Regions from separate parts of the Lysinibacillus sp. FSL R7-0073 genome, predicted to be linked through region 2. Evidence: riboswitches for the same ligand, from Rfam matches in the RefSeq annotation. Region 2 holds a riboswitch; the other holds the start of a gene.

Region 1 (12,141 bases), 250 kb from region 2:
CAAGGCGTAGAAAATACGTTGTTTATACGTTATGTTTCTTAAATATTGCAATGAAATGACCTCCAAACTAGTGGACTGAATAGTCACTTGTACAGGAACGATTTTAAGAATAGTAAGTTCCAATATATTCTCAAGTTTAACGATAGGAATGATATATTCCAAGGCATTTATACTATAAAAATGCGGCAGGACATTTGTATTCTAAAAAAAAATATGATAGATTAATTGGTATTATAAATTCGAAGGGAGGGCGAAGTGATTGGAAACTGTTTGTGCGAAAGGTTTAACTGAATCAGAGGTAAAATCTTACAATCTTTGTGGGGATTTGCTGGCTAAGGGAGAAGTGTGCCCTTTTTTAAGCAAATTTCATATCGATACAGATTCCGGTGCTTTTTGCCTTCTTTATTTCTAACAGATTGATGCCCAATTAAATGGGATGAATAGATTGCTAGACGCCGGTACGTAACGGCGTTTTTTTGTTTAATTGTAAAATTTAACATGCCCTATTGATTATAGGGATGTTTGTAAGGTGCCGTTTATGACGGCGCCTTTTTTTGTGTTTGAAAGGAGTGAAAAGTGATGTGTAACCTTATATGTCCATTTATTTCTTGAGCAATTAGCTTAGTAGTAATGGATAAAATAAATAAGGAGATTGAAAAAATGATACTTCAATTAAATGGAATTAGTAAGAGCTACTTGGGAGATCCGATTCTTTCAAAGATATCAATGAAATTGGAACGTGGCGATCGGATTGGACTTATAGGTGTAAATGGAGCAGGAAAATCAACACTACTAAAGATCATTACAGGGGATCTTTCTTATGATGAAGGGGACATTTTTATAGGGAAGGGAATTAAACTAGGTTATTTGCGACAAGATAGTGGGTTACAGCCAGACCATACGATTTGGACAGAAATGCTTGGCGCATTTACTGAGCTTCAAGAGGCTGAAAAGGAACTTCGAGAGCTGGAAATGCAGATGGGTGAGCCTTCCTGCATAAATGACCCTGAAAAGCTGGAACAAGTTATGAAGAAATATGAGAGAAAATCAGATTGGTTTTCACAGCAAGGTGGCTATGATGTCGAGGCAAAAATAAATAGTATGTTAAATGGAATGGGCTTTGGGAGTACGCCGACAAACACACTTGTCGCATCATTAAGTGGCGGACAGAAAACTAGACTGGCACTTGCTAAAATTTTATTAGAGCAGCCGGATTTGTTGCTGTTAGATGAACCGACTAATCATTTGGATTTTGCGACTTTAAACTGGCTTGAAAGCTATTTACGGGGCTATCAGGGGGCTATTCTTGTTATTTCTCATGATCGTTATTTTTTAGATGCCCTTGTCAATGAAATTTATGAGATTGAACGTACCCATGGAACAACATACAGCGGTAACTACTCTAAGTATGTGGAAAGCAAGGCGAAAAATCGCGAATTAATGGAAAAGAAATATACAATGCAGCAGCAGCAAATCGCCAAAATGGAGAATTATATTGAGCGGAATATTGCGATGGCTACTTCCTCAAAAAGCGCCAAGAATAAAAGGAAGCAGCTTGAACGAATAAGTCGTCTTGAAAAGCCTCACAAGGATCTAAAACACGCACAAATGGCATTTGCTACAGATAAGAAATCACATAAAGAAGTGTTGAAGGTAAAAGATGTAGTGCTCTCCTATCAGCTAGAAAATAGCAGGAAAACATTAGTGCAAGATATTGAGTTTTCCTTATATAGAGGCGATCGGGTTGCATTAGTAGGTCCCAATGGTGTTGGGAAATCAACGCTATTAAAGGCGTTATTACATGAATTGACACCAGACCGTGGCGTTATCGCATGGGGGAATGGTGTGACAATAGGCTATTATGATCAGGAGCAAGAGTCATTGCATCCTAATAACACAATATTACACGAAGTTTGGGGTCCTTTTCCTTCGGTGGATGAGGCAAGAATACGATCAGTACTCGGTAATTTTTTATTTACGAAAGAAGATGTTTTTAAAAAGATAGCCTCCCTTAGCGGTGGGGAAAAAGCACGTGTAGCCTTAGCAAAGCTTATTTTGCAAAAAGCAAATGTGCTTATTATGGACGAACCAACCAATCATCTTGATTTATTTAGCAAAGAAGTATTGGAGGAGGCTCTATTGCAATTTGACGGCACATTATTATGTATTTCTCATGACCGTTATTTTCTTAATAAGCTAGCGAATAAATTGTTAGAATTATCACCAACTGGGATGACGGCCTTTTCGGGAAATTATGATGATTATGTTCAAAAAATAAACCATTAAAGGACTTAGCAGCCACCTCTATAGCAAGAGGTGGTGCTTTTTTTAAAAAAATTACGGACAGAAGTATAGATAATATAATTAAATAGTGTTATCGTAAGAACTAGCTAAATAAAATGATCCTTCGGGGTAGGGTGAAATTCCCAATCGGCGGTGATGAAGTCATTCAAAGTCCGTGAGCGCAAGCTGATTTGGTGCAAATCCAAAACCGACAGTAATAGTCTGGATGGGAGAAGGGTATAAGTGCGAGCTTTTTAAATTCAATTTAATTTAGAAGGTCTATTTGACTATGCATTTATGACACTGCTTCCCGCAAATATGTTGGGAAGTTTTTTTTTAGCCAATCAATTGAATAGAAGATGTTCTTCGGGGTAGGGTGAAATTCCCAATCGGCGGTGATGAAGAAATTCAAAGTCCGTGAGCGCAAGCTGATTTGGTGCAAATCCAAAACCGACAGTGATAGTCTGGATGGGAGAAGAACAAATAAGATAATAGTCTATGGAAAAAATGAATATCCAAGTAGGCTTATTTATTGATGTCTTATACTCCCAAAACCCCTTTGTCAAAGGGGTTTTTCGTTTTATATAAGCTTTAGAAGGGAGACGGATAGAAACCCAAAAGCGATGGATAGAAGCTACGAAAGATCAGTGTGAAAGTAGGTGAAGAAATGTTTACAGGTATTGTAGAGGATATTGGCACTATTAAAGCCTTGCAAAGCAATAAGAACAGTATGAAAATTACGGTTCAATCATTTAAAGTTGCTGAAGATGTAGGGTTAGGGGACAGTATAGCAGTCAATGGTGTTTGTTTAACGGTGACCCATTTTACGGATGAAGAGCTTACGATGGATGTTATGCCTGAAACCGTCAAAGCTACAAATTTACATCAGCTGACAATAGGTGATCCGGTTAATTTGGAGCGTGCCATGCCTGCTAACGGGCGATTTGGGGGGCATTTTGTTGCTGGTCATGTAGATGGCATTGGGAAGATTTTACGAAAGCGTCCAGTGGCCAACGCGGTTTATATTGATATCGAATTGTCTGAGGAACTAACAAGTTTCTGTATTCCAAAGGGCTCTATAACGATTGATGGCACAAGCTTAACAATCTTTCAGGTTGAAACGAATCAAGTCACTATTTCACTGATTCCTCATACTTATAAGGAAACGATTTTAGGTATGAAAAAAATGGGCGCATTCGTCAATATTGAAACAGATTTAGTCGGTAAATATATTTTAAACGACTTGAAAAATGGGCAAGGCAAGTCAATGATAACAAGAGATTATTTGGCACGACACGGTTTTTAAGATCACATAATGAGGAGATGAAAAATAGTGCTACATGCAATTGAAGATGCCATAGAGGATTTAAAACAAGGGAAAGTGATCGTCGTAGTGGATGATGAAGATCGGGAAAATGAGGGGGATCTTCTAGCGCTTGCTGAATTTATCACTCCGGAAACGATAAACTTTATGGCGACTTATGGAAAAGGTCTAATTTGTACACCGATTTCGCAGGAGCTAGCATATAAATTAGATCTGCACCCAATGGTTCAGCATAATACGGATAACCATCAAACTGCATTTACCGTAAGTATCGACCATATGGACACAACAACGGGGATTAGTGCCTTTGAGCGAGCTTTCACCATACAAAAGATGCTGGAGTCTCAGGCAAAAAAAACTGATTTTCGTCGACCGGGACACATTTTTCCACTAATCGCAAAGGATAATGGTGTCTTAGAGCGAAGAGGCCATACGGAGGCGAGCATTGATTTAGCCAAGCTTTGTCACAGTATTCCTGCTGGAGTAATTTGTGAAATTATGGGAGACGATGGTCACATGATGCGCTTTGATGAATTGACAAAGTATGCAGCACATCATGGATTAAAAATGATTTCTATTGAGGCGTTAGCCGCTTATCGTAGTCAATCATTTACAACAAACTAAAAACGAGGGAGATATAAAAAAATGGGTCAAACATTTGAAGCACAATTAATTGGGACGGATTTAAAAATTGCAGTAGTCGTAGGTCGATTCAATGAGTTTATTACAAGTAAATTATTAGATGGTGCAATGGATGGGTTAAAACGACACGGTGTAGATGAAGCTTCCATTGATGTTGCATGGGTGCCAGGAGCTTTTGAGGTGCCTTTCATTGCGAAACAATTAGCAGAGACAAAGAAATATGACGCCATTATTGGTTTAGGTACTGTTATTCGTGGTTCTACGACACATTATGACTATGTATGTAATGAGTCTGCCAAAGGTATTGCGAATGTTTCATTAACAACCAATGTGCCAGTTATTTTCGGTATTGTTACAACAGAAAATATTGAACAGGCGATTGAGCGTGCGGGAACAAAATCAGGTAATAAAGGCTATGACTCCGCGATCTCGGCAATTGAGATGGCTAATCTACAAAAAATGATTGGCTAAAGACATCCTGAATAGGTTATAACAGTATTTGTTTCTTGAATAATTTTTATGTCCATGGGAAAAATATGCCTAAGTATATTTATTACATGTCGAAGTTTTCATAAATGTACTAAACTTGAGCAGGCTCAGTAGGAGATGAGAAGTATTTCAATGGAACAAATGATGAATTTGAAAATGTTGAAATCACTATTTCAACGCTCTGCTGATGTAATATTCCAACAGTATAAATTTCAGCAACATACGGTCCATATGATAACCTGTGATGCCATGATAGACGAAGAACTCCTTCAAACAGTTGTGGTCGAACGTGTCCAATCCTTATTTAATAGTGGTTCTGATGAAACGTTAGAGGAGCTAATTGAACAGCATCTTCACGTTCCCTATTTACAAAAGGTCACTAAGAAGGAGGATATAATTACAAGAGTCTACAAGGGCCATGTCTTATTATATTTTGAGGAAGATCACTTGATTTATTCCAGTGATATTTCAAATAGACCTAATCGTGAGACGGGGGAAACAACGCTTGAGTTAGTTGTAAAGGGACCAAGAGATGATTTTATTGAAGATGTATTTATTAATATAGCTTTATTAAGAAAACGTTTACCTACAAATTCATTTAGTGTAGAAACATTAGAAATCGGTCAACGCTCTAAAACAACGGTAGCCGTTTTATATATGGAAGACATTGTGAATTTAAATATGCTAGAACAAATCCGATTACAATTACAAAAAATTGATACAGATATTGTCGTCAATGGTGATTTGCTAATGGAGGCAATTGAACAAACGGCAAAAGTTCTCCCTAGACACGATTATACGGGAAGACCAGATTTTGCTCTTCAAGCATTAATGAGGGGACGAATATTAATAATGATCGATGGCGTTTCCTACGCCATGATTATTCCCGCTAATATTATGCTGCTCTTTAAAACATCTGAGGACAATGAATATCCGATCATTGTCAGTTCAATGGAACGGGTGCTCCGAATATTTGGGATACTGATCAGTATGTTACTTCCTGGTTTTTGGCTAGCCGTAACAACTTATCATCAAGAGCAGCTCCCATATCTTCTACTTGCGACAGTGGTTGAATCAAGAACGGGATTACCATTTCCGACGATACTAGAAATAATGATGATGCTATTTATGTTTGAAATGTTCCGCGAGGCCAACTTACGCTTGCCTAGTGCCATCAGTGGCTCGATCAGTGTTGTTGGAGGGTTAATTATTGGAGATGCTGCGATTAAAGCTGGTGTGACAAGCCCTTCGATGATTGTTATCATTGCAATTTCAAGCATTGCTGCATTTACACTGGTCAATCAAGCCTTTGTGACCGCAATGAGTATTTTCCGGTTAATCATCATTTTATTTTCAGCCTTTTTGGGTCTATTTGGATTTTTTATTTCAGTATTTTTCATTATCATTTATGCAGCAAATATGCGTGTTCTAGGTGTGCCCTATATTAATTTTAGTGCAGATTTTGAAAAGGGTAATATTGGAAAATCCTTACTGCGTTTATCGCCGAAGGGCTATAGTCTACGTCCTTCCTTCCTAAAATCACAGGACAGGACAAGAACTGCTAATAATAAAACAAAAAAAGATCAGGGTGTATGACCATTACCAGACATCAGACTGTAGACAAGCTCAAAAAAATTAGAGATTGTCTACAGTCTTTTTTACATTAACTTGCCACTATGGGAGGGGAGCTGTTTCTCTCCTATTTCCGTAGGAGCTGTTACCCCTAGTACCAATCAACTTTTAAGAAACCTTAGTGCTGAACTTCTATTTCTACGCATGTGAAAGAGAAGAAGAACAACAAACGCCATTGAGAGTTATCTTCTCAATGGCGTTTGTCTAAAGCTCTCTACATTTTGTAGCTATTTAAAAGGAATATGGACGATGGCAGTCGTTTCAAGGTGTTTCGATGATTCAATCGAAATATCTCCATGATATTTATGGACAATTTCTTTCACAATAAATAGTCCTTGCCCTCGAATTTTACCATTTTCATGCTTTTTCGTAGAGAATCCTTGTTTAAAGATTTGGTTTGCGTCTACAATATTCGGTCCTGTATTCGTAATTTTAAATTCATATTGTCCTTCATCAGCTCGACAACAAATCATAATTTTACGTTGCCCCTCAGGCAATTCATTCGCAGCATCAATCGCATTGTCAATTAAGTTCGATAGAATCTTGATTAAATCGGTCGTTTTAATTTTATTAAAATCGCCCTGAGAGATGGTAAAATCCATATCAATATTATGATTCTGTGCTGTTAGCTTTTTCGTTTGTAATAATATGGATAAACCTGGATGGTCAATATTTAATTTTAATGATTTAATCGCTTGTACTTCTTTAGACAGTGATGCTAAATATTGTTTTGCTTGATCTGTTTTTTCTAACTGTAAAAGGCCATGTAAAACTTGGATATGGTTCGTGAAATCATGACGTAACGATGACACCGAAGTAATCAACGTTTTGATCTCTGCTTGGTAAGTGTCTTCTGTAGCTCCTACTTCCTTCGCTACCTCTTTTTGGTACCATCTTTGTAAAAATAAAAAAGAACCAGCAACAATTAAAATAAATACACCATTGAAAATAAAAATAAATAGGTTATCTTCAATTACTTTGCCTTTAATACCATTCAATGTATCTGCACTTATATCAATGCCTAGGTAACCAATTATTTTGCCTGTATCATCTTTAATTGGCGCACCAACAGATAAATAAGAACCATGGACTGAATCATGGATTACCTCTGTGACATAGGTTTCACCATGATAGGCTTTTTCTACTTGTTTAGCTGGAACAGTACAAACCTCACCTATTTCAAATCCTTTTTTTAGTTCACTTGGCAGACCCATCACCATTGCTTTTGAAACTTTTGGATTATCCACCTGTAATGTATAAACAAATAATGCACCTAGCTTTACCCTTGCATCATTTAAGTAACTTCTTACTTCCCAATAATAATCATTCTTTTGCGGATTATTCAAAAATTGCTGATAAGCAATTGTATCGATGGAAGAAGCAATGGAATTAGCAGCCTCAAGACTTTGATTAGCAATTGATTCTTCAACGGTCTTTTTAATTTTTACATAGGAGGTAATGATGTTTAAACTTGTAAACAAACATAATAAAATTGTGGATAGAATTAATATAAGCTTTATTTTTCGATTTTTCATATTACTCGGGACTTCCTCATCTATTAATATTCTAGAATATTAATTAACTCTATTTTTTGTTTGTAAACCAAACAATGCTTGTTTATCCTACATAAATTAAAACACAAAATCAATATGACTTTAAAATTACACACCGTAAACACTAGTTTAATAATCCTTTACAAGAAAGTAAACTAAAAAGGTGAAACAGCACATTTTATGTCTCATTTCCTATACTCATGGAAAATTCAAAAATTTTCTAAAACAAAGGTCACATAAAAAAAGAATAGGTGCCAGTCGTATATAATCTTTTCGACAAAATTTGTAGATAAAGTACTGTATATAAAAGTTGAGGGGAACGAGGAGCAGCGACTCATGCGGAAATCGATAGTTTCATTATTTCTATATAGAGGAAAAAATCTCTCTGAAAAATAGGGAGCTTTTTTCTATTTGTAAGACATACATTACAAAGAATAAAGTGATAAAATGAAGGGGATGAAAGAATTGGAAAAGGATCTCCTGAAATTATTAAAAGAGGGAGGACTTATTTTATATGCAAGACATGGGACTGCAACAGTTGGTGTAGATCAAGCTAATGGTCTATTTCAAAGTTGTCAGTATCAAAGAAATTTATCAGAACAAGGCCGTCATGAGGCTATTTATTATGGCCAAATGTTACGTTATTGGCAAATTCCCATCCTTGCGCCTATCACAGCAAGTCCTTTCTGTCGAACGATTGAAACAGCTCAGTTGGCTTTTCCAAATGTTCAAGTACAGATTGACCCTTTTTTGTTTGAGATCTTTATGTTAGGTGGAAATCTTTCGAATGTTCAACAAAATACAATTTTAATGGCTTTTCAATCTATGTTGGAAATGAAACCTCCAGAGGGAATCAATAGAGTAATGATTGGTCATAGTTTTCCAGAAAATGTGGGACTAGGGGACATCTCGAATATGGGCACGGTTGTTGTAAAACCTAAAGGCTTAGGTCAAGGATATGAAGTTTTGGGGAAAATGACATTAGAAGATTTAGCAAAATTAGATTCCATTTGAGGTGAGGAAACGATGAATATTAAAACAGTTTCACAATGTACATTAGAGGAAGTATTACGGGCGTGGAACAAAGGCTTTGAAGGATACTTTGTGCCAATCCACATGACAGCAGAGATGTTTTTACAGCGGCTTGTTGGGGAAGGATTGTCAGCTGAGCACTCCATTGTCGCTTTTGACCATAATGAACCAATTGGTATTGTCGTGAACGGTTTTCGTCACATGGATGGCAAGAAAATAGCTTGGAATGGGGGAACGGGTATTTCGCCTAATTATCGTGGGAAAGGCGTTTCACGATTATTAATGGAGGAAACTCTAGCTATTTATGAACGAGAAAATGTTGAAATTGCCACACTGGAAGCAATAAAGGAAAATTCGGTAGCGATTGCTTTGTATGAAAAATATGGCTATGTTATAACTGATCAACTTCAGTTTTTAAGTGGGGAATATGAGGCGAAGGTAGAACATACATCAGCAATTCGAGTAGAAATAATTCGCCCAGAGCAATTACCTCATGTGCCGTTTTATCAGGAAGATGTTCCTTGGCAATGTAGCTGGCATAGCGTTAAGCAGGGAGAGGCTAGGGTTTTCTATAACGAAGCAAATGATGTGCTGGGCTATATGTTATATAAAACAGCATGGGATAAACAGGGTGAGTTGGAGCAGGTCATTCTTTATCAATTGGAAGTAGTAGAAGAGAGTAATATCCAATTACTGCCGCGCTTCTTAGCCAGTGTGACAGCTCATAAGGTGAATATAACAGCCGTTAATTTCTTAGCTAGCAGTCCAGCCACGAGCTATTTAGTGGAAAATGGACTAAAGGTGACGACAGAGCAGGTACAGATGAAAAAGCAATGCTAACCATAGTTGTCAACCTAACTAAAATCCAGTATACTAATGCGATAATGGATGGGAATAGAGGATGAAAGACATGACATTTGAAGAAATATTACCACGTTTTAAAGCAGGAGATAAAGGTATTCGTGAAGGTTGGGGCGGTGCTGAACTATATGTGAAGCTAGTTGGTCAAAGCCAACACGATGGTGAGACTTTAAACCCTTATTTTTTGATTAATGTACGCGGAGAAGGCTACACAATGTTCACGCCTACAGTATGTGATTTATTAGCAGAAGATTGGATTGTCGTTGAATAATAATATGAGAAGTCATCTCAATTTTGAGGTGGCTTCTTTTTGTAAGGAGACTTGTTATGAAGTTCGAAGAATATAAAAATAAAACTGTTTTCATTACAGGGGCAGCATCAGGTATTGGATATGCTCAAGCACTTGGATTTTTAGAAAATGGCGCGTATGTATTTGGTTTTGATATAGAGGTACGAGGGTTAGTCCAATTACAGCAGCAATATCCGGAGCATTTTGCCTATATGGTAGGAAGTGTTTGTAGCCAACAAGATGTGGAACAGTCGTACGAAGCTGCTATTTCTTCATTTACACAAATTGATATTTTATGTAATACAGCAGGTATTTTAGATGGCTTTGCAAAAACGCTTGATACGGACGAGGCACTGTGGGATAAAATTATGAACACCAATGTCAAAGGAACGTTTTTTGTGACAAATAGAATCTTGCCTCATATGGTTGCACGAGGAGCTGGTACGATTGTCAATATGGCTTCGATTGCTGGACTTGTTGCTGGTGGTGGAGGAGCAGCCTACACAGCTTCTAAGCATGCCATTGTTGGCTACACGAAGCAGCTAGCTTTAGATTACTGTAGAGCGGGAATACGGGCAAATGCAATTGCTCCTGGAGCCATTCAAACTCCGATGAATCAGGCAGATTTTGAAGGAGATGGGGAAATGGCGAACTGGGTGGCAGAGGAAACGCCAGCTGGTCGCTGGGCACAACCTCAAGAGGTGGCAAATCTAACCTTATTTTTAGCAAGCTCAGCAGCAGATTATATGCATGGCACTGTCTTGCCGATCGATGGCGGCTGGTTGACCAAGTAGCATTGTTCATTCAGATATTCTTCTGCTATAATACGCAAGTAAGTAAAATTGCTTGCACTACGGCACTTCAGATAGGGCGCTAAGCTCTCGTCCTTTGGTCGTAGTTATTACTAAAATAGCGATTAGCTATTTTACAAAGGAGAATAGAATTGAATACTTCGACTGTAAAAGATTCAAGTCTTATGTCAGCAAGTGAACTGACAAAGACGGCACTTGTTGCAGCTCTCTATGTTGCTGTAACGGTTTTATTGTCAGTCATTAGCTTTGGCGCTGTTCAGCTACGTTTGTCAGAAATGTTTAATTATCTGGCATTGTACAATAAGCGCTATGTAGTAGCAGTGACGTTAGGCGTTATACTTGCAAATTTCATGTCGCCCACATGGATAGTAGATGTGCCGATTGGTGGGATTGCCACCTTCCTAGTCTTATTACTTTGTAGGAGTATTACAAAGCATATCGCCCATGACATTGGAAAAATGGTTGTGACAGCACTAATATTTGCTGTATCTATGTTTACGGTTGCTGGGCAATTAACCATTCTTTATGACCTCCCTTTTTGGGCTACATGGTTCACAGTGGGGATTGGAGAATTATTGTCTATGACTGTTGGTGGACTGACAGTTTACTTATTAAATAAAAAAATAGATTTGTCTAAATAATTGAATGATCCTAGCATTATCCATACAGCAAAAAGGGACTCCCATTGGGAGTCCCTTCTATATAAACTATTTGTTTATTGGTTAACTGGAGCTTCTTTTGACGTCTCACCATTAGTATTATCAGGTTTTGCCATAAGCAGCACTGAATTAATGGACGTATTTGATAGTATATAATTTCCTTTTACTACAGCTAAAACCTTAGCCACATATTCTGTGGAAGTCGTGAGTGGCTTACCAAATGCATCCGAATCTATGTTTAGACTTTGACTCACATTGGAGAGACCATTCTGATAAATTCTTGTACTATTAGTATTGTTCATGGCATCACTTTCTTTGAAACTATCTGCTTCATTTTTAGGTAACATAAACACTCTATATTCCGTTACATTTTGTCCGTTTTTGACATCGAAGCTAACTGTAATATCGGAATACTTATTTTTGTCCCCTTGAACACTCAATTGCACTTTCTCTATCGTTACAGGTGCTAAACGCTCCACTAAAGTAATAGAAGAAGATGGGTTGGATAAGTTATACATTGCCTTGGAATTTCCATTACCTACGGACAAGATATACACACGATATT
Region 2 (12,141 bases):
CAAGAAGCTATGCAAGAACCTATAGAAGATGAACCATCTCAACAGGAAGATGCTATCATTAAAAAGCCTGCGACAAAATCAAAAGTACGTAATATGCAGATTTATATGAGTGTAGCCGCAGTCTTTGTGCTAACAATACTAGTTAGCACAATATTGAAGAACAACCAAGGTGAGCAAAAAGATCAAGCGAGTATTCCTGAAACGGCACAGTATTCTACGATGCAAGAGGATTCAGCAGCAAAGGAAGCGGCAACGCAGGATGAAGTGCTGGATTCCAAAAGTATTGTCGCCGAACATGAGCGCATTTTATCTTTACGTACATCTGTCTATGAGGAGGATGTAAAAGATGCTGTCGTATTCCGTATTGGTTTGGCAGGGCGTGATGCGGAAAGTGTTCCTATGACGTATGTGATACCAAATGAACGTGTGGCTACTGATTTTGGAGAAGAGAAGCCTTCTACCCTACGGATGTATGAAAAGTATGCTCCTCAAATTGACGAGGAGGCTAAAGGATTTACAGAGTATCATCCTTATAAAGGAGAGCTGAAGGAAAAGGAAGATAAGCTCATCCATGTCTTGCCAAAAGGGAATGACTATGATGTTGCCTCTGCTACAGTGAATGAATATAAAGGCACAATGGAAGATACATTCTCGGACTCTGAATATACCGAAGTAGAAATCCAAAATGAAGATGGAACCCTATATGAGTTTTCTCAAGAAGGTGAGCCAAGTCAAGCAATGTCCTTAACGAATGCAAAGAACTTTAATTATTACTTGTACCATGATACCAATGGTGCAGAATATTTATCACCAGATTTCCGTCAATCTTTTGAGACAGTCACAGAGGCACTTACAATGATGAAAAATAAAAATGATGATGTCTATACATCCGTAGTGCCTGAAAATGTAACATACACAGTCACTGAACAAGCGGAAGGTGTAGTTGTTACTTTTGATATTCCACTTGATTTAACATCTATGGAACCAATACAAGCAACTCAATTAATTGAGGCCATGATGTTAACTGCTGCTAGCTTTAATCAACAGCTACTTTTAGATAATGTTGTGCAAGAAAGCTGGGAAGGGTTTGATTTGAAGGGTTATTTACCAAAGCCAGTGGGACCGAATAAACAGTTTTTACCATAGTCGAAGGAAGAAAAAAACAAGAGAGGCATTCCTGCATGGCGGGAGTGCCTTTTCTATTTATAAAACATAGCAATTTAATCGGATTTTTTTGAGCAGAACTATTTACTTTTACTTCGTAATTCTTTATAGTAAAGCTGTAGAATAAAATAATATGATTCATCTTCGGGGCAGGGTGAAAATCCCGACCGGCGGTAATAGAGTCATAAATCGCTAGTGAATACATTCATTAGCTCGTTTGATTTATGTTAAACTCTTCAGCCCGCGACCTGTGCGAATTTTCGCATGGCTGACTTGGTGAAATTCCAAGGCCGACAGTTAAAGTCTGGATGGGAGAAGATGAAGGTACGATCGTCATTCATTGTCATGAAATGAACTATGACCGAGCGCTTTTTTGTATGGCTTTTCAAACAGTGCTCAAAAATAGTTAATGAGGACGCTTATTCGTTATGCCTTTCTCCCTTATGCTTTATTAAATGCATAAGGGTTTTTTCATGAAACAATTGAAAGATCGTCACCTTTCTTCTTGCGAGATTGAATCAGCAAAGAGGAGAGAGTTTTCTATGAAGAAAAATGTCAAACTTCAATCGTTTATTACGATTGGTATGCTGAGCAGTATTTCGTTTTTATTAATGCTTTTTAATTTCCCAATTCCGCCATTCCCAGCATTTTTGGAAGTGGACTTCAGTGATATGCCTGCCTTACTTGCAGCAATCACGATGGGACCTGTAGCTGGTATTTTAGTAGAATTGTTTAAAAATGTGTTGGATTGGATTTTCTCAGGCACTCCAACAGGCGTTCCGGTAGGGCATATGGCTAATTTTGTAACAGGTATTTTATTTATCTTGCCAGTAAGCTTTATTTTTAATCGCTTTAAAACAATCGCTGGTCTTGTTGGAGGTTTAGCAATGGGAACAGTTGTGATGGCAGTAGGAATGAGTGTTTTAAACTATGCTGTATTTTTACCAATGTACACTTACTTCTTAGGGATGGAGCCTGTTGTAGGTGATTCACTTTATAAAATGATTGTCGCTGGTATTTTACCATTTAATATTGTCAAAGGTATTTTATTAACGGGAATTATGGCGTTATTATTTACGACGATGCGTAAATGGATTGACCGCCAGCGTTCTATGTATATAACAAAATAAATTGTACTAAACCTCGAGGGATCAACTCGAGGTTTTTTTTATGGGGTGGAATGTAGAAAGAAAAATAGAAAAAGGTAATGGGTTGTCAAATTAACACTAGTTCTTTTTTAGTAAAACCTAGTCGAAAGCTATATTTTCATGTAAAATTAGAGAAGAGTTTAGAAAGTTTGAGGAGTTTGAAGAGATGAGTGGAAAAAAAGGACAGTGGTCTAGTAAGTTAGGATTTATTTTAGCATCAGCAGGTGCTGCAATTGGACTAGGAGCGATTTGGAAGCTCCCGTATGTAACTGGGCAAAGTGGCGGTGGCGCGTTTTTCTTAATCTTTGTACTGTTTACATTGTTAATTGGGCTCCCGATGCTATTATCTGAGTATATTTTAGGACGAGGTACACAGTCAGAGGCAATCACTGCCTATAAAAAAATTGCTCCTACGAAAAAAGGATGGGCATGGATTGGCCGCATGGGTGTTCTCGGATGTTTTTTATTACTAACATTTTATAGCGTTGTCGGGGGCTGGATTTTTATTTATAGTGGGCTAGGAGTAGCGGGTGCTGTCATTGATCCGGCTATTGATCCTGGAGAACTATTTGGAAAAATAATTGGTACACCTTGGATTACACTTGTAGGTTTGGCTTTGTTTACATTAGCAAACGTACTTGTAATTTCATTAGGTGTCCAAAATGGTATTGAAAAGGCGAATAAATGGATGATGCCATTGCTCTTTATTATGTTCATTGTCCTAGTGATACGTGCTGTCACATTAGATGGCGCCATGGAAGGGGTAAAATTCTTTTTATGGCCTGATTTCTCGAATATTACCGGAAAAGCCTTATTAGAAGCTTTAGGGCAATCATTCTTTGGATTAGCAGTTGGATTTTCTTGTCTTGTTACATATAGTTCTTACCTCAAAAAAGATGTGAGTCTACCGAATTCAGCAGGCTCCGTGGTTATGCTGACGGTACTTGTTTCATTTTTAGCTGGACTAGCTATTTTCCCGGTCGTATTTGCTTTTGATTTAGAGCCGGCAGCTGGGCCGGGCTTGTTATTTATGGTGCTACCGACAGCATTTAGCCAAATGCCATTTGGGGAAGTATTTTTAGCGATGTTTTTATTATTATTCTTATTTGCCACATTAACGTCCTCGTTTAGTTTATACGAAATTATTGTTGCGGCATTTATGGAAAATAGTCAGAAGTCTCGCTTGGTATGGACTTCATGTCTTGGTGTAGTCGTCTTTCTTGCGGCCATTCCAGCATCTCTTTCCTCTAGCCTGCTAGCGGATGTATCCGTTTTTGGAAAGAATATTTTTGATGCAACTGATTTTTTAGTATCAAACTTAATGCTACCATTGGGGAACTTGTTCATTGCAATCTTTATTTCATATGTCGTGGATAAGGAATTTGTGAAAAGAGAACTGCTAATGGGAAGCCAAATGGGTCAAGGGTATTATTCAATTTACAGGATATTAATGTTAGTCATAGTACCAGTTGTCATTCTCGTAGTGTTCGTAAATATGCTATTACAATATTAAATATATATAAAAGGTGTATCCATTTAGTAAATGGGTACGCCTTTTTTATGTATCGAAAATCAAGATGAATATATTCTAAAAAAACGATGTTATAAAACCTCACATATATATTGCTAAAAAAAAAAAAGTGATGTATTTTAAAAGCAGTCATAAAAAATGTGTTAACTAAATTTACATTGGAGTGGTGGAAAATGAAACATTATACAAAAGAAGGTATTATACGCCGAGTAAAGGAAGAAAATGTGAAGTTTATTCGCCTACAATTTACTGATATATTAGGAACGATTAAAAATGTAGAGATACCTGTGAGTCAATTAGAAAAAGCTTTAGACAATAAAGTCATGTTTGATGGCTCTTCGATTGAAGGCTTTGTACGTATAGAGGAGTCAGATATGTATTTAAGACCAGATTTCAATACATTCGTAATTTTTCCTTGGACAGCTGAAAAGGGTAAGGTGGCACGTCTTATTTGCGATATTGCAAGGCCAGATGGCTCACCATTTGAAGGAGACCCACGCTCTAATTTAAAGCGCGTTTTAAAGGAAATGGAGGAGTTAGGCTTCACTTCCTTTAACTTGGGCCCAGAGCCAGAATTTTTCCTTTTTAAGCTAGATGAAAAGGGGCATCCGACGCTTGAGCTAAATGATAGTGGAGGTTATTTTGACTTAGCACCGACAGATTTAGGGGAGAATTGTCGTCGGGATATTGTTTTAGAGCTAGAGGGGATGGGCTTTGAAATTGAGGCTTCTCACCATGAAGTAGCACCTGGGCAGCATGAAATTGATTTTAAATATGCTAGTGCCATTGAAGCATGCGACAATATTCAAACATTTAAATTAGTCGTAAAAACAATCGCTGCACAGCATGGGCTACATGCAACATTTATGCCAAAGCCACTATTCGGAGTTAACGGCTCTGGCATGCATTTTAATCTATCGTTATTTGAAGGGGATAAAAATGCATTCTATGATGAACACGCAGAACTTCAATTAAGCGCTACAGCACGTAGTTTTATGGCAGGAATTATCCAGCACGTACACGGATTTACGGCAATTACGAATCCACTTGTTAATTCTTATAAACGATTAGTTCCAGGCTATGAGGCTCCATGCTATGTTGCATGGTCTGCTCAAAACCGTTCACCACTTATTCGTATACCAGCAGCTCGAGGATTATCCACACGAGTTGAATTGCGTTCAGTTGATCCAGCGGCGAATCCTTATTTAGCAATGGCTGTGATCTTGGCATCGGGACTTGATGGCATACGCAAGGATTTAACGCCTCCAGCAGCGGTAGATCGAAATATTTATAAAATGACAGGTCCAGAGCGTGAATTAAATGGCATTGATAGCTTACCCTCTTCATTAGAACATGCGTTAATTGAATTAGAAATGGATTCAGTTGTACGAGACGCTCTAGGTGATCATATTTATGAAAAGTTTAATGTTGCTAAAGAAATCGAATGGGATAAATACCGCACACGGGTCCATAACTGGGAGCGTGAAGAATATTTAACGATGTATTAAAAAATATTGGAGCTAAAAAGCTCCAATATTTTTTTACTGACTTTAATACCCTTTTGATCTATCATTAAGGAAAAGGGGTGTGGGAAATGACACAAACGACTCAAGTTGTGACAATTCAAAACAACGATATTGTGCAATTTGAACATGATATTAATCGGGCTTTATTAGATTTAAGTTACTTTTTCATACTTGATATCAAATACAATACCCTCTATATCGGAGAACAGACGGTCATCCATTCTGCCTTAATTATTTATCAACATCAAGACGAAAACAGCCAGTAATTTTATATGTAAAAAGATGGTCATGTCGAGAGGACGTGACTTTTTTTATGGAAATAAAGATAAGAGATGGTCGATCTTCTGGGAATGTTATTGGTAGTCGCGCGAAGATCCCAGCATTACCCTCCCTTTATTTAAGGACAATAAAGGTCTTGTCCGTTATATAAATATATCATTGTTATTTTTTAATATATTTTGATATTTAGTACAATGGAATTTAGAGGAGAAAGAGTAAAAAACGTATGTAAAGTACGGAATTAGGAAATGTCATAGTGATGTTAAACTGCTTCTAAATGTACCTGTCCAAAGTTAGCATAAAAAGACAGGCTGGAAAGCATGAACTATTTTAAGATGGTATCAGGGAGTGAGAGCAATGAGTTGGATTGAGTCGATTCAAAAAGTCATTAATTTTATGGAAGATCATTTATTAGAAAACATAACCATTGAACAAATTGCACAGGAGGTTAATTCATCTGTCTTTCATTTTCAGCGAACATTTGCGATTTTAACGGATATGTCCATTGCGGATTATCTAAGACGGAGGAGATTAACATTAGCAGCCCAGGAATTAATGGATACAGATCAAAAAATAATCGATCTCGCCTACAAATATGGCTATGAAACTCCTGAAGCTTTTACAAAAGCGTTTCGTAAACAGCATTATGTAACGCCGAGTGAAGCGAGAAAGAGGCAAGGACCATTACAATCATACAATCGCCTGGTTATTCAGGTAAGCTTGAAGGGAGCAGAACCAATGAAGTATAAAATCGTAGAAAAAGACAAGTTTCAAATTGTTGGTGTAAAAAGAACTTACAATTGCCAAGATGGAGAGAATACTCGAGAAATCCCATTATTTTGGCAGGGAATCAATGAGAGTGGCTTCGATCAGCAGCTATATCAATTAAATAATGGCAATATCAATGGGGTACTGGGCGTTTGTGTACCAAATACAAGCCAAGGACAACAGGGGTTCATTGATTACTGGATTGCTACAAATCATGAAGGGGATGTAGGCGAAGATCTATTAACAATGGAAGTACCTGCATCAAAATGGGTTGTATTTGAGGTACATGGCCCTATGCCAGATGCCATGCAAAATACGTGGAAACAAATATATTCAGAATGGTTCCCATCCAATCCATATGAGCCAGCAGGAACAGCGGAGCTTGAGGTGTACCCTGAAGAAGATGCATATAGTCCTGATTCATACTCAGAAATTTGGATTCCGATTAAATAACGATAAAGTAAAGCCAAGAATGCTAAACAAATGCATTCTTGGCTTTAATTATTGTCGAAAGAAAAAATATCCTTTTTTTAGGTATCATAAAGATTTAAAATATATATATGTTTTAGATTAAATGATTTTATTTTAATCGTTCCATATTTTGATGAGGGGGTTAAAGTATGAAAAGAGGTATGATTCAAAACAAACGGGTAGAAATTTCTAATGATGAAGCACAACAATTTTTGAAGATGGGGAAAGTAGCGCATGTTGCGACGGTTGATGAAGAAGGATATCCTTATGTGATTCCATTTGTTTATGTGTATGAAGGAAATGACAAACTTTATTTGCATATCGGTAATATTCGAGAAAGCCATTTTTGGTCCAATATTAAACAAAACCCTAAAATTAGTATAGAAGTAAGTGAAATGGGCGATTTACACCCTGGGAAAAAATATGCTTGTCAATCTGCACTTGTCTACCAAAGTGTAGTGCTATTTGGACAAGTTGCAAGAATTGAAGAGGAGTCAAAGAAGGAATGGTTCTTTGATGTGCTTTTAGAGAAATATGGTAATCCCGAATGGACATTTGAAAAAGAGGGCTATCCAATTATGCCTAAAATAGAGTTATTCGAAGTACAAATAGAAAAGTTAACGGGGAAAATTAATCACGGCATGTATCACTAAGCAAAAAGCTAAGAATGGTTAGGTAGCCATTCTTAGCTTTTTATATTACCCTTTACATAGTACGTATACTTGTAAATTTTCTTCAGTACTATCATAGCCCTGCAAAATAAAATTCAATTTCTGCAAGACTTTGATGGAATTAATATTCGCGGCATCGACCTTTGCTACAATTGTCGTCATCTCCAAATGTGTAAAAGCAACATCGATTAAAGCAATGATAGCTTCTGTGGCGTAGCCCTTTCCCCAATGAGTCTTCGCCAAGTCATAGCCAATTTCTGCGGTAGCATTATCGAAGTCAACGTTATTAAATCCACAGGAGCCAACGATATTATTACCTGTCTTTTCAATGATAGAATAGCGAATGGCAGTATGTTCATTAGCTAATTGATTTAGTAATTTAATCATTTCTAGCGCCTGTTCTTCGTGAGTAAAGGTTGAGATATTCATAAATTTGGTCACAACAGGGTCTGACCAAATCGCCCATAAACTTTTAGCGTCAGCACTAGCAACTTTTCGTAATAATAATCTTTCTGTGTCCATACATTCAATCAATACTTTTACCTCCAAGATTTTAATCATGTTGGATGAAAAATATTGCTATCTGTGCATTATTCAGTCCCTTCAACTAGATCTATATTTTATTATAGAATATAAGGTACTTAATGCCAATAAAAGGGGGAAACATCGTGATAAAAGTTACAGTAAAACATTATCCAATTATTAAACAAAACATTCAAAGGGCACCAACATTTGTTTATAGTATACTCGATCAATTAATAGAAGGGACAGTCTATACAGATACAGCTACTTTTCAAACGCTACTAATACACACAAAATCAGGAATTTATTTTGTATATGGTGATTCCACTACAACTGAGATTGACCGTCAGCTTGCCATTTGCCTCGAGCTATCTATAGAGCAAGGGAAGCGCTTTACCTTATTTTCTTATTCAAAACAATGGAATACAAAAATTGAACAACTTTTAAATGGGCAGCTAAGAAAAATAGAGCGCTATACCTTTACATTTGATAAAAGCTTGTATGGTAGGAAGGAGGAGCAAGAAGTATCCAATTTTGAGGTGATGCCAATTGCTCAACTACATATAAAAAACGCAATGGAGTTTACATATGCTTACTATGATGAATATTGGGATTCTACGGCTAATTACCTGACAAATGGTTTTGGTTTTTGTTTAATACATAAGGAGCAAATCGTCAGTGAAGCTGTCTCTATTTTTAAATCAAATGAATATGCGGAAATTGATATTATGACAGATTCGAATTTTAGAGGTCAGGGATTGGCTAGTTTGATCGCGACAACATTTATCAACCATTGTTTGGCAAACGAGCTAAAGCCTTGCTGGGATAGTGATATCTCAAATACAGCATCGATTTATTTAGGGACAAAGCTTGGCTTTACAGATCCTCAAAAATATGCGATTTATACAAAAAAGTAGCCCCCGCTGTTTTCAACACAACGTGAGCTTCATTATTAAAAGAATCGATTACGTAGTTCAAATACCCGATTGAATAGTCTTGCATCTCTCGCCATCTTATTGGGTGCATGCATGTGAGGTCTGAGGCATTGCTGAAACAGTTCATCACAATATCTGATGCTACCGTAACGATCATAGCATTCATCATGTAGTTTACAGCAATTATCCACTGCATTTGTGGGCTCACCTGGTCCTGAGCAACCAGGTCCACAGTATCGATAGCCAGGGTAACAAAAACCAAATTTGCGATTTCTTTTCATGGGAGAAACCTCTCTTCTGCTATGTTCTTACTATAAAGTATGTTATTTTTTTCGGGAGAATCGGATAAAAAACTATAAAGTTAATCTTTTGATTTGTAAGGTTCCTGTAAGCTTAAAAAAAAATAGTTGTAAGGATGAGGAGTTATGCTAGCTATAGCATAAAAGATAAGGAGTTATTTGAACATGAATCCATCCGTTACACAAAAAGAACGAATTCTTTCCTTGGACATTATTCGAGGATTAGCGTTATTTGGCATTTTATTTATTAATGTAGGAGCCTATCAGGTCATTATAGAGGGCGGCCCTATGCCTGATTATAGTGGCATCAATGGAGTGATCGATTCACTTATTGATATCTTTATTGAAAAGAAATTCTTTTCAATCTTTTCCTTCCTATTCGGTGTTGGTTTTTATATTTTTGCTTCTCGGGCAGAAGCTCGTGGAGATAAACCAAAACGACGCTTTGCAAGACGTTTAGTTGCATTATTGATTATTGGTATCATTCATATTTTCCTGTTTTGGGGTTCAATCTTAGCAATCTATGCAATTATTGGATTTTTATTGCTACCATTTTACTCTGCGGAAATTTCAACAATTTGTAAATGGCTTTTTACAATCATTACACTTCATATTCTTGCTATATTAGGTCAATTGTATATGCCAACTAATTCGATAATGGCCACTATTTTAGGTCTTTTAGGGAATGATGCTATCGCTATATTTATCATGTTTTTAAGTGGATTTTTAGTAGCGAAAGCTGGTTGGATTGGTCATATTGGAGCTCATATCAAAAAAATAAAATGGCTGCTTCTTGTTACAGGCCCATTCTTTATTGGTTTTTCACTATGGATATGGTTTGCCTCACAAGCTGATGACCAACAGTTACAATCTATTATTGGTTTAGGAGTAGTTCCGACAACATATTTTTATGTAGCTTGTTTATTTATTATCTTAGAAAATCGTCAAATAGCGAAAGTTCTTCAGCCTATCGGACGAGTGGGACAAATGGCATTTACCAACTATTTAGCCCAAAGCTTTATTGGTATGGCAATCATCTCGATTATGGACTTAGAAGTCGTTTCACCATCAGATATTGTAGTAATCGCAAGCATTATATTTATCATCCAAATTATTTTTAGTATGATTTGGTTCAAATTCTTTTCCATTGGACCATTTGAAAAACTATGGCGCTATATGACATATGGTAAAAAGATGGTGACAAAACAATCATAAAAGCTCTATGAATTTTTTCATTGATGAAAGAGAATAGAAAAATAACTACAACAAAAATCGGTGAGACTGTGGAAAAGTTTCACCGATTTTTGTTCGTCTATTCATTCCAGCCCTTACAGACATCAATCCATTCTTCGTATGGCGTATAGGTTTCAAGCTCAGAAATAGTAACCTCTATCGCGGAATTACTACTGCCACATGCAGGAAAAACCGTTGTAAATCGTTTAAGGGATTCATCTAAATAAATGGCAACACCTTCATTCGCGCCAAAGGGACAAACTCCACCGATATCGTGACCAATCATAGCTTCCACATCATCTTTGCCTAGCATCTTTGCTTTTGTCCCAAACACTGCTTTATATTTGGCATTATCGATTTTTGCATCACCGGCTGCCACAATTAATATAGCGCCATCATTAACAAGAAAGGATAAAGACTTTGCTATGCGGGCAGGCTCACAGCCAAGTGCCTGAGCTGCTAATTCCACAGTTGCAGAGCTCTCTTCTAATTCTTGTATTTTGTGTTCCACATGCCATTGGGCTAAATGGCTGCGTACTTTTTCTATTGCCATATGTACATTCCTCCTATTCATTCCTGTTGTGCCTTGATAGCCAGCATAGGCACGATCTTGTTCCAAACAGGTGTCGAATCAAGATAAATTTAATTTTAACATAATTTTCAGAATATAATGTTGCGAATGCCTGCTTTTTCTAGTACGATTAATTTGAAAGTGTAAAATTACACTGGAGGGGTGCATCTTGATTAAATTTTTACAAATCGTGAGCGTTATGATTGGTTTATCAGTAGTGACATTAATGGTAGCACTTATTGTCATACTGAATGGTCATCTGCATTTTCTGCAACTAGTTTATACAGTTCCAGTTTGTTTATTTGTGTTGTTTGTTTGTGGAATATTTAATTGGATACATACAAAAAAGAAAAAGAGATGGTTAATGAGTGTATTAGGTGTAGCAATAGTGATTGCTTTAATTACTCCTATTCAACATTATTATAAGCTGAGTATTCCCACTGTAGATGCAGAAATTGATATATCTGCTTATCAACCATTTACGCGGGGCAATCAAGTGGTAAAGCCTGACGAAAAAGCCTCATTACATTTGACAGAGTCATTACCGCGTTTAGATGGAGCCACAGCTATGTATCCTTTATATGCAGCTTTTGTGGAGGCTATTTACCCTAAAGGAGACTACCAGCCATATAATAGTAAGGTCCAAGTGAGCCGTACGCCAGAAGCCTATCAAAATTTAATAGTAGGAAATGTGGATCTTATTTTTGTGGCAGCACCTTCTGTCTCGCAAGAATGGCAAGCAGAAAAGGAAGGTCTTACGTTTGATATGACACCAATTGGGCGAGAGACATTTGTTTTTTTCGTCCATCATAAAAACAGTGTAGATAATGTTACATTGGAACAGGTGAAGAAAATATATGCTGGTGAAATTACCAATTGGCGTGATGTAGGCGGTAAGGATGAAGCTATCCGTGCTTTCCAACGTCCGGCGGATAGTGGAAGTCAAACGGCACTAGAAAAACTAATGGGCAACATGCCGATTATGAAGGCACCCTCAGAAAATATTGCCTCAGGAATGGGTGG

The links. A riboswitch is a leader RNA that binds a small molecule or an ion and turns the genes downstream of it on or off. The one in region 2 is predicted to bind FMN.
Region 1: it holds a riboswitch for FMN, as region 2 does, so the genes downstream of both, ribE (riboflavin synthase) here and MKY88_RS06325 (ECF transporter S component) in region 2, are expected to answer to the same signal.

Annotation. Positions count from the first base shown of each region.
Region 1 covers NZ_JBBPAS010000001.1:1,579,213-1,591,353, forward strand. Annotated here, with positions in the region: gene MKY88_RS07520 (YibE/F family protein) at 1-51, opposite strand, end outside; gene MKY88_RS07525 (ABC-F family ATP-binding cassette domain-containing protein) at 661-2,286, shown strand; FMN riboswitch at 2,400-2,525, shown strand; FMN riboswitch at 2,642-2,767, shown strand; gene ribE (riboflavin synthase) at 2,951-3,589, shown strand; partial or broken gene ribB (3,4-dihydroxy-2-butanone-4-phosphate synthase) at 3,617-4,207, shown strand; gene ribH (6,7-dimethyl-8-ribityllumazine synthase) at 4,253-4,720, shown strand; gene MKY88_RS07545 (spore germination protein) at 4,871-6,334, shown strand; gene MKY88_RS07550 (ATP-binding protein) at 6,598-7,905, opposite strand; gene MKY88_RS07555 (histidine phosphatase family protein) at 8,389-8,937, shown strand; gene MKY88_RS07560 (GNAT family N-acetyltransferase) at 8,950-9,795, shown strand; gene MKY88_RS07565 (DUF2829 domain-containing protein) at 9,866-10,087, shown strand; gene MKY88_RS07570 (3-oxoacyl-ACP reductase) at 10,144-10,899, shown strand; gene MKY88_RS07575 (QueT transporter family protein) at 11,049-11,558, shown strand; gene MKY88_RS07580 (copper amine oxidase N-terminal domain-containing protein) at 11,633-12,141, opposite strand, start outside.
Region 2 covers NZ_JBBPAS010000001.1:1,327,815-1,339,955, forward strand. Annotated here, with positions in the region: gene MKY88_RS06320 (RNA polymerase subunit sigma) at 1-1,146, shown strand, start outside; FMN riboswitch at 1,301-1,488, shown strand; gene MKY88_RS06325 (ECF transporter S component) at 1,707-2,294, shown strand; gene MKY88_RS06330 (sodium-dependent transporter) at 2,479-3,825, shown strand; gene glnA (type I glutamate--ammonia ligase) at 4,017-5,351, shown strand; gene MKY88_RS06340 (hypothetical protein) at 5,438-5,635, shown strand; gene MKY88_RS06345 (AraC family transcriptional regulator) at 6,006-6,869, shown strand; gene MKY88_RS06350 (pyridoxamine 5'-phosphate oxidase family protein) at 7,037-7,540, shown strand; gene MKY88_RS06355 (GNAT family N-acetyltransferase) at 7,586-8,092, opposite strand; gene MKY88_RS06360 (GNAT family N-acetyltransferase) at 8,227-8,997, shown strand; gene MKY88_RS06365 (Parvovirus coat protein VP1-like protein) at 9,033-9,296, opposite strand; gene MKY88_RS06370 (DUF418 domain-containing protein) at 9,480-10,529, shown strand; gene MKY88_RS06375 (YbaK/EbsC family protein) at 10,627-11,100, opposite strand; gene MKY88_RS06380 (PstS family phosphate ABC transporter substrate-binding protein) at 11,288-12,141, shown strand, end outside.